Linked DNA regions of Lentimonas sp. CC4. The main gene of each other region encodes a partner of the protein of the gene in region 2 in a complex. Links are inferred from orthologs where the notes say so. Each region holds a gene or a part of one and is shown on either strand. Other genes may lie near its edges.

What was found. Proteins that work in one complex are often made in the same cells at the same time.
Region 1: the proteins of GZZ87_RS01410 (region 2) and GZZ87_RS11335 are in contact, whole or in part, in a cryo-EM structure (PDB 6KHJ), measured with the Thermosynechococcus vestitus proteins. The link is inferred for Lentimonas sp. CC4 from one-to-one orthologs. Residues at the interface, in WP_126986108.1 of Thermosynechococcus vestitus: Gly6, Tyr7, Glu8, Tyr9, Phe10, Gly12, Phe13, Leu14, Ile16, Cys17, Ser18, Pro21, Ala24, Leu25, Ala27, Ser28, Leu31, Arg32, Pro33, Ser35, Arg40, Leu41, Thr42, Thr43, Tyr44, Glu45, Ile51, Gly53, Ala54, Trp55; in WP_126985484.1 of Thermosynechococcus vestitus: Gln8, Lys26, Trp29, Leu30, Pro33, Met34, Met37, Leu38, Leu83, Ile84, Phe85, Lys86, Glu87, Asp88, Val89, Leu90, Pro91, Ala92, Thr100, Ala104, Val107, Ile108, Phe111, Leu112, Tyr114, Ile115, Ile125, Ser126, Leu128, Phe133.

The regions. Positions count from the first base shown.
Region 1 is NZ_CACVBO010000001.1:2,641,986-2,645,912, reverse strand. Bases 522-3,369 are described here. They hold GZZ87_RS11335 (complex I subunit 1 family protein), read right to left. Parts: upstream 2,578-3,369; coding sequence 1,465-2,577; downstream 522-1,464. Other genes in these bases: GZZ87_RS11330 (2Fe-2S iron-sulfur cluster-binding protein), read right to left, coding at 2,593-3,369; GZZ87_RS11340 (NADH-quinone oxidoreductase subunit I), read right to left, coding at 904-1,452; GZZ87_RS11345 (NADH-quinone oxidoreductase subunit J), read right to left, coding at 522-810. In the rest of the region: GZZ87_RS11350 (four helix bundle protein), read right to left, coding at 1-235; more of GZZ87_RS11345, read right to left, coding at 256-521; more of GZZ87_RS11330, read right to left, coding at 3,370-3,927. UniProt on the Escherichia coli protein: NDH-1 shuttles electrons from NADH, via FMN and iron-sulfur (Fe-S) centers, to quinones in the respiratory chain. The immediate electron acceptor for the enzyme in this species is believed to be ubiquinone.
Region 2 is NZ_CACVBO010000001.1:314,235-319,791, forward strand. The notes cover bases 1,504-4,349. They hold GZZ87_RS01410 (NADH-quinone oxidoreductase subunit A), read right to left. Parts: upstream 3,191-4,349; coding sequence 2,816-3,190; downstream 1,504-2,815. Other genes in these bases: GZZ87_RS01405 (PTS sugar transporter subunit IIA), read right to left, coding at 1,504-2,676; GZZ87_RS01415 (DUF362 domain-containing protein), read right to left, coding at 3,611-4,349. In the rest of the region: trpA (tryptophan synthase subunit alpha), read right to left, coding at 389-1,201; more of GZZ87_RS01405, read right to left, coding at 1,318-1,503; more of GZZ87_RS01415, read right to left, coding at 4,350-4,678; GZZ87_RS01420 (tetratricopeptide repeat protein), read left to right, coding at 4,824-5,557. UniProt on the Escherichia coli protein: NDH-1 shuttles electrons from NADH, via FMN and iron-sulfur (Fe-S) centers, to quinones in the respiratory chain. The immediate electron acceptor for the enzyme in this species is believed to be ubiquinone.

The DNA of each region.
Region 1 (3,927 bases), 2.3 Mb from region 2 along the record:
ACCAATAGTGGGTCTCGCGCGCTTCTTTATAAGAGATCGACAATTTGTGTTTAAAATCTTTCCGAGAATGCCCGCCTAGGGCTTCTTCAACGTTCGCACCAATTGAAGTCCCACTGCGTAATATTTGCTTCGAAATATCATACTCTGACTTCTCTTCGCGCAGATAGCGACGCAACTTAACGATGCGCAAAGCAAAAGCATAAGACTTTTCTGCAGCTGGATTAGATTTAGTCATCGTATCGTATTTCTACACTCCTATTTCGTCTCTATACTTTCTTCTCTCTTATTTCCTTTAGACACGACAATCACGCCGATCATAGCGGCAAGGAGAAGGAAGCCAGCCACTTGAAACGGCAGCATGTATTTAGTAAAGAGGCTGTAACCAAAAGACTTGGAGGATGTGGTAAACGGCACACCCGCATCGAAGACTTCGGGGTTCTCGGTCACTGCGGTCAGTGTAGGCTCTGGCAGATGTCCGCCAGTGAAAGTCGTGAAGAGAAGCACTACAAACAATAAGAAACCAATCGCCGAAGCAGCAACTGTGAGCTTGTGCTTAAACTCGGCGCCCTGCTCTTTCTCGACATCCAGAAGCATGATAATAAACAGGAACAGCACCATGACCGCACCTGCATACACCACGACTTGAATGATCGCGAGGAAGTAGGCCTCCAACAACACGAAGAGTGCCGCAGTGCCAAGGAACGCAACGATCATGCAGAAAGCGCTATTCACCGCATTCGGCATCAGCACCATCAACACGGCCGCAATGAGCGTAACCGCTGAGAAAATATAAAAGAGTAGATCAATCATTTAAATTTTAGATTTTAGAGAGAAGAAAGAAGAAATGGCTTTAATATCGTATCGGGAGGATTTCTAATTTCTTAATTCTGATTTTTAATTTCCTCAGTGCGCGTTGCCGGCTTCTTCAGCGGCCTTCTTCTTGTCCCACTTGTGGTGCTTGTCCGGTAAGGTGCCGCCCAATTCGTAGAGCTTGTCCTTCTTGTTAATCATCTCTTCGCGGCTGTAGCCCGACATAGAGAAAATATCCTGCAAGACGATCGCCTCTTCGGGGCAAACCTCCTGACACAGGCCACAGTAAATGCAGCGCAGCATGTTGATATCGAATTCCTTAGGCGCCTTCTCGATGTGTGCACGTTCTGGATCTGCCTCGGCATCGATCTCACCTGGAGTGATACGAATCGCCTTAGGTGGGCAAACAAACTCGCACAACTGACAAGAGACACACTTCTCGCGACCATTCGGGTCACGCACCAGTGTCGGCACTCCGCGATAGTTTTCAGAAATCACAGGGCGATGCTCCGGATATTCCAGAGTGATGGTCTTATCAAACATCTGCCCCAGAGTGGTCTTCAACCCGGTAACGATTTGCGGAATGAATGTTTTCTCCGCGAAAGAGAGCGGCTTGCGCTCCATAACTTTAGTCTTAGCCATAGTAAGTGCGGTTTAGAAGCCAGCTGTATCGCGTAGAGCGATGAGCAGCGTATTGAAAATGAGATTACCGATAGCGAGCGGAAGCAGAATCTTCCAGCCGAGTGCCATCACTTGGTCATAACGGAAGCGCGGCAGTGTCCAGCGCACCCAGATGAAGAAGAAGATCATAAAGAAGACCTTCGCCATGAACCAGAGCACGGAAAGCACCGCGCCGAATTCACTCGTGCCCCAAGGATCTGCCATCCCAGGAAGGAAGTTCCAACCACCGAGGAACAGGCAGACGAACAAGGCCGAGCCCATGATGACGTGCGCATACTCGGCCACGAAGAACAGACCGAATTTGAAGCAACCATACTCAGTATGGAAACCACCAACGAGGTCGGTTTCGGATTCCGCCATATCGAATGGCAGACGGTTCGTTTCAGCAAAAACCGAAACGAGGAAAATCAATGCAGACAACGGCTGCCAGATGACGAGCCATAGACCGGACTGCGATTCAACCACACCGAAGAGCGACAGACCGTAGTCAGAGCCCGGAGCGGATGCCCACATAAAGACTGGCAGAATGGAAAGTCCCATTGCCAACTCGTAAGAAACCATCTGCGCGGATGCACGAATCGCACCGAGGAATGGATATTTACTGTTCGAAGACCAACCAGCCAGAACGATGCCATACACACCGAGCGAAGAAACGCCCAAGATGAAGAGCATGCCGACGTCGATATTCGCGAGCACGAGCGGCTGCACGACTCCCGAAGGATCCACGTAGCGACCGAACGGAAGCACCACCATGGTCGCCAATGCGGGCGTCAATGCCAACACGGGTGCCAAATAGTAGTAAAAGTGCTTCACGTGACCGGGTGTGATCTCCTCCTTGAAGAGGAACTTCAGACCATCGGCTACGGGCTGAAAGAGCCCGAGGCGCGTCATGATGTTACCAAGGATCGGAATGTGTCCGAGTAATGGCAGGCGTGTGCGATTCGGGCCAGTGCGGCCTTGAATCCAACTGGACACCTTGCGCTCCGCGAGAACGGAGTAGCTGCAAAGTCCCATAAAGACGGAGATCATCGCGATTGAGAAAACAATCGGTAAGACGAACGGAAGCGAGTTTGTTAGTAATTCCATGGCCGGCAATTTGCTTTAAGCTTCAGTGGAAGCGGCTTGCGCCTCCTTGAACGCGACTGGATCGAATTTTAGATTCTTAGTTTCAACGAAAGGCAAATCGATGAATGCAGCCGGATCAAGCGCGACGCCCTCATCGGAAATACCGCGCCAGCTAAGACCTTCAAAGGCGCTCATCGTGTCTGCGATACGCTCCCAAGCGACGTCCATCGTCAACGCGGTTGGCTTTTCTTCACCTAAGCCAGCGACGATCTTTTCGAGCACTGTAACATCCGATTGGATACCACGTGGACCAGGCACCGCTGCTTTGAACTTCTGAAGAATAAAGCTTTGATTCACGAACGAGCCGTCTTTCTCATACACCATCAAAGATGGGCATACGACGTTGGCGACTTGGCTCACAGCATTCGCATGTGTGCCGAAATAAATGACTTTCACCTTCGCCAATAGCTCCGATGGAATGCCGAGCTGCGTGACGTCTTCGTTGACGACCACGAGCGTCTTGATCGCGCCAGACTTAATCTTATCTGCAACTGCAGTCAGATCCGCTTCGGGTAGTTTCGAAATCAAACCATTCAGCAAGGCACCACGAAGATTCGGAGTGCGGTCCTCAGAAAGCAAGATGCCATCCCCTTCCCCAGTATGACTGACCAGTGAGACAGATGCCTTGGAGCGATCTGCGATCAAACGATAGAAAAACTGTTCTTCAATCGAACTTCCAGCGGAACCGACGAGTGCGACATCGCCAGCTTTGAGCAACTCAGCGGCTGCGGCCGCGGTCTCAACATCACTCTTGTGCACACCTTCGATGGTGTAGTGTGTAAGACGGTCATCCGATTCGGACGCCTTGAAGAGTTCGCGAGCGGAGTCGGTCATCCATGTATCATTCACGGCATCATTACGACGCGGTGTGATGCGGTAGATCTTACCTTCACGGCTCCAAATTTCGGTATTCGCGCCGACACTACTTTCCGTGCAAATGCTATTGGTGCGCTTGAGGAACCAAACACGCATCTTAAAGCGGAAGTCTGTGCTCGTCAGTGCGCCAACTGGGCAAATATCAACGGTGTTGAGCGAGTAGTTGTGCTCTAGCTCTTTGCCGGGATAGCAAGTCAATGTGGAGTAAGTGCCACGATCAACAAAGCCTAGCACGTCGTCCTTAGCGATTTCCTTACTGAAACGTATGCAACGTGCGCAAAGAATGCAGCGTTCGTCGTCAAGCGTCACACGTGAGCCAAGCTTCGTGCGCTTCGGCTTTACGTTCTTCTGCTCAATGAAGCGGCTGTAGCCACGACCGTGTTCCGCAGAGAACTCCTGTAGCTTACATTCACCAGCTTGGTCGCAAATCGGGCA
Region 2 (5,557 bases):
ATGATTCCGAGGCGCCCCCAGTCAAACGGATTAAAGATAGGATAATTCCATTTCCTAATGCGCTATCATTCTATTTAGGGTAATAGCGCATTTTGCGCTATCATAATTCCCTGACGCCACGATGTGTTCATACAGTGCGTTGCTGCTCCTGTCATGAAAAGTGCGTCCAAGCTGTTTCCCTATTTTGTCGTAGGGGCTTTGCTCGTCTCGTGACCATGAGCTTGTCAAATGGCGAAGACCCGCGCAAAGGCCGTAAGCACACGAAGTTATGTGGTGTCTCCTACGCTCGCGGGTGCCGCAAGCAGCACCCCTACGAAGACTTCTGAACCATCAAGCATCACAATTCTTGATGCGCGGCAGTAGAACTCCCTCCGCTAGCCAAATCAGCCTACGCCAACTTACCCAAGGCATTGCCTTCAAGCAAAGTGTTCATCTTTGCGGTAAGCGCATTTTCAATAGCTGCCGCGTCGCCTAGATTTTCGGCGATGCAATTCACAATCGCGCTGCCGACGACGACGCCGTCTGCGGCTTGAGCGACGGTGCTGACGTGATCGGCATTTGAAATACCAAAGCCTACCACAACGGGTAGATCGGTGTATTGTTTGATCACGTCAACGCGGGCCTTAATACCTTCAGACATCGACGCCTGCTCACCGGTCACACCTTCGCGTGAGACATAATAAACAAAGCCAGTCGTCGCTTTGCAGATAATCTCCAGGCGTGAGTCTGGTGTGGTTGGTGCGACGATAAAGACTGTGCCAAGTCCGTGCTTCTCACACGCAGCGAGGTGATCGGCAGCTTCTTCGGGCGGCAGATCCAAAGTCAAAATTCCATCCGCTCCCGCCGCTTTGGCTTCGGCGGCATAGGCCTCACTCCCCTTTGCGAACACGAGGTTGTAATAGGTATAAAAGACGATCGGCACTTCGCTGAATTCGCGCACGGCTTTGACGAGCTCCAGCACGCGCGCACTGGTGCTACCACTCTCCAGCGCACGTTGCGCTGCCAATTGATTCGTCAGGCCATCTGCGAGCGGGTCGGAAAACGGCACGCCGAGCTCCAACACATCGACGCCCGCATCAATCACTGCGCGGCAGGCCTTCACAGACGTTTCAAGATCGGGATCACCGGCGCAAAGGTAGCCGACAAAGGCGGCGCGATTTTCGGCACGGGCAGTAGCAAAGGCTTGTTGGATACGGGACATGGGAACGTGTTGTTTGTTGAAAGTTGTTCGTTAAAGCACTGAAAAATAGTTTCTCAGACAAGACATCTCAGGAAACTCGGTGGCAACCATCAACGATCAAGCAGCAACGATCAACGTTAACTATTCCGCACCAGTGCTTTTTCGATCAGAGGCAGCATCTCGCCGCGCCGGAAGAGTGTGACCTGCCCTGTGCTCCCGGAAACCACAACGCAGAGGCAATCTTCTACCTGTGTGATCGAAGCGGCCGCGGCATGGCGACTGCCGAGTCCGCTCGGCAAGTTGTGTGTATAGTCGGGCGCATGGATCAGTGATCCTGCCGAAATTAACACGCCATCGCCACGAATGATAAAGGCTCCATCAATCGAGGAGAGCTCTTTGACGGTTTCATCCATGAATGGATTCAAAATATTACGATCCTCATCCTTGTATCCGTAAAAAGGATTCAAAATGAGTGGCTTGGTGTATTCAGAAATTTTCTCGGCATTTCCAAGCACGAACAAACAACCGACAGGGTGCCCTTCGCGCCCTTCGACAGCGAGCTCCGTGGCAATTGCCAAGACACGCTCGACCACTTCTGGCTTCACACCAGTGGGTAGCATATTGGATTTCTGGATCAACATGGTTTCGAATTCACGCTCCACATCGACCACCGTGATACTATCAAATTGATTGCTTTTCGGCAGTCCACCGACACAGCAAAGGCGCTCATTACTCGCAAAAATCCCACGCGTGAGACCGATCAATACCGCACTGCGCAATTGGGAAAAGCGGTGATTACTAAACGAACGAATCGGCAGCACCTCATCGATGCCGTTGTGCTCGTTCACTAAGTCTGAAGTGCCATGCGCGATCAGCACGGTCTTGAAATCCTTAAACACTGCACCCACCTCGGCACCGCCACCAAAGGTATCGCCAAACACAAGCACGGACGTGCAATTCGCACCTTTCGCAATTTTCGCGGCTTCCTTCAGGATTAGGTTGTTAAATCGATCATGGCTACGCTTTGGCTTGGCACCATCGCCCCCGAAGACCGTTTTCAACTCGCGGCGAAAGTCCGGTAACGATTCCGCGGAAGCAAGTCGCTCCATGTGGGTTTTGTCCTGAAAGACACGCGCCAGCGATGCTAGGCCATAGAGATAATTGCGGGCTTTTTCGGATGCCAGTAACAAAAATACGTAGCGAATCTCTTGATACTCTGACTGCCCATCATAGACCAGACCCGCCGGGCAACGCCCCACTGCGATCATGTAATTGCGCTTCATCGGCACACGTGCGTGCGGCAGGCAAACACCACTGCCGAGGTAGGTCGTCATTTGCTTCTCCCGATCTAACAGGTCACTCAGCAAGCGTTTCTTCGTCAGGCCTTTTTCTTTTGAGATATCGCAAACATCTAATAGCTCCGACAGAGCACCCTTGAAGTCGGTGCTCTCGAGATCGATCACACGGGTTTGAGCGATGTAGCGGTCAATGCGCATAGCTTATAAGGGAAACCTCAGCGTCGAATGTCAAAAGATTTTAAAAATACCACGAAAAATAAATACAGCACACAGCACCCGCAAGTTCCATGTAATCAACCGACTTGAAAAATAAAGAGATCAGGCACTGCCTGACATTTTACTGTTCCCACTCAATCGCGCCCTTCTTCAACTCGTAGAATAGTCCAAGGACTAGAACAAAGAGGAAGAAGAAAATCGGCAATAGAATCGGCAGGTTCGCAGCAAGAAACTCGCGAAAGACCAGCACCCAAGGCACCAGGAAGATCACCTCGATATCAAATAGGATGAACAGCATCGCAGTGACATAGAACTTCACGGCGAAACGCGCGTGGCTAGAACCTTGAGCCAACATGCCACACTCATACGGAGTATCTTTAAGTCCAACCGAAGTGCCGCGCTGTCCGAAGATGTGCGACGCCACAAGAACAACCGCACCGATACTGGCTGCGATGGTAAATTGAATAAGAATCGGATAATAGTCCGCGATCTGCATAGGAAGCAAAGAATGAGGCTTTTCGCCCTAGTTCAAGGCGTTTCTTCAAGCTTCGGCAATTATTCTGCTTATAGTAGCTGATTTCAGGAAAAAGCACGACTCTCGTAGTCGAGTTCCTTGCCTGACATGAGCTTGTCGAATGTAGCTGCTCGACCGACAAGGCCATCGAGACGATACTCACGCGCATCAAGTATTGTGATTTGTGAAATCGAAGCATCTGGCGTAGGGGTGCTGCTTGCGGCACCCGCGAAGGCAGCTAAAGTTTTACAACTTCCTATGCGTGTCGCCTTTGCGCGGGCTTCGCAAGCAAAGCCCCTACAGCAAGATAGCGAAATAGCATGAATGCACTTTTCACAAATCATGATGCCATCGAGACTATCTCCTCCTGGCGGGTGTCCTCCTACTTAAAACCGACTTGCCTTATTCGGAGCCAGCATCCTCGGAGCCAGCATCCGCACTTTCAGGCGCCACAAACGACAAATGCTGCAGACGGATCTGCGACTTATCATAGACTCCCAAGCCAAGGCTTGCCGCAAAGGGCAACTGACGCGGCAGCGGTGATATCTCCGGAAAACCATCCAGCAGCCGATACTTATTCATCCGATCATACAGCATGCGGTCAATCGCCACTGGATCTGAGCTCATCCATAGCAACGGCTCCGAGCGTGTGTAGCGCGATTTAAACCGAGGCCCGCCGATATACTGGTAGCGCTCCAAAGAGACGAAGTGCAACACCATGCGCTCATGTAACTCGGGGATCGCAGCGATTTCAGCCACTGCAGCCGAGGCGGTCGCCTCATTACCGAGAAAGCGCTGACTATTACTCACATTCCACAAGGTCGCATTGGCTAGCGCACCATCCACGCCCAAAGCCTTATCATCCACACCAACCGCCAAGTTCACCCAAAAATCCACATCAAATAATAGCGGTGCGGCCAAAAAGCTCTTACGCTCGATCGCGCCCTCTTCCAATGCACTACTCCCTCGCCCGAGGCCGCCCAACAACTGCGGCTCCTGATTCATACTTGGTGGCAACGGGCTGTCATAAAACCAATCCGGATCATAATAGCGCTCACTGTCCAACGCATACACTGGGCACCCCTCGAAATGGGCCAGATCCGAACTCAAAGAAGGCATAATGCCCGCCTGCCTCAACTGATGCTCGGAATAATCCACGATCACAATTGATTCCCGCTCAAAACCACGCGCCTCCAGCACCTCGATCATCGCTCGAAGTAGCTGTAACGGGGTGCTCAACCCACGGCCACTGCGCGAATTGACCTTGATACCAACCTTGCCGCGCTCCCCCGGGGCCAAGCGAGCGCCCACCTGTGCTTCATACGCCTCGACCAAAGCCGCCACCTCGGTGTAATAAAGTTTTCCTTCCGCAAGAGGCGCCTCCCAAACTAAACCCAACGGCGCACGCGGCGCCAACCCTTCCTGCGCACGCACCATCGATGGCATCAGCAAACCACCAATCAGGAGCAATACGCTACAAATGCAGCGACATAGCCTCAAATCAAGGCGCAACGCCCGCCTATCCACTTGACACCCAAACAAGGGAAACGAAAGTGACGACAACGCTGTGGTCTTATCTCCAGAAATACACACCCTACGCAACAAATTGCTGCTTATGCTAAAAGCAAACACCAAAAACCTAATCTCCATTCTTATTCCTCTGACAGCCCTGATTTTATCAGGTTGCAGCGGCCCTGAAGAAAAAAGAGCCAACAGCCTCAACGCAGTCGCAGAACTACGTGCAATTGGAGACGACACCGCCGCACTCGCCACACTCGACGCCCTTTCAAACGAGTTCCCCAACGACACCGAAATTTTACGTCAGATCGGCAGCATCCACGAAGCACTCGGCAACACCGCCGAAGCCGCCTTCTACCTCAGCGCCGCTTACAATCAAGCGCCGGACGACGTCGAACTACTCTACCAAACTTACCGCGCACAGGAAAACGCCAACCAAACACAAGCCGCACACGAGCTACTCGAAGCACTCGCCCAAACCGAGCCCGACGCCATCACTGACGAGCTCTGGCTACGTCTGGGCAAATATCGCGCCGACGCTCAACAAACACAATCAGCCCTCGATGCCTATCTAAAAGGGGTCGATCCGGAAAACAGCACCCCCACACCGGAAACCGCAGTCGCCATCGGAACACTCTTTAAGCAACTCGACAACCTGCCACAAGCCGAACGCTGGTTTAACATCGCAGCCAACAGCGACGATCCCAACGCACTTCCCGCACTCTTCGGCCTACTCGACATCAACCTTCGCAATAAGAACTGGACCGAGGCCGAAGCAGTGATCGCCCAGCTCGACAAACAATTCCCGGGCGCAGTCGATGCCAGCGAATG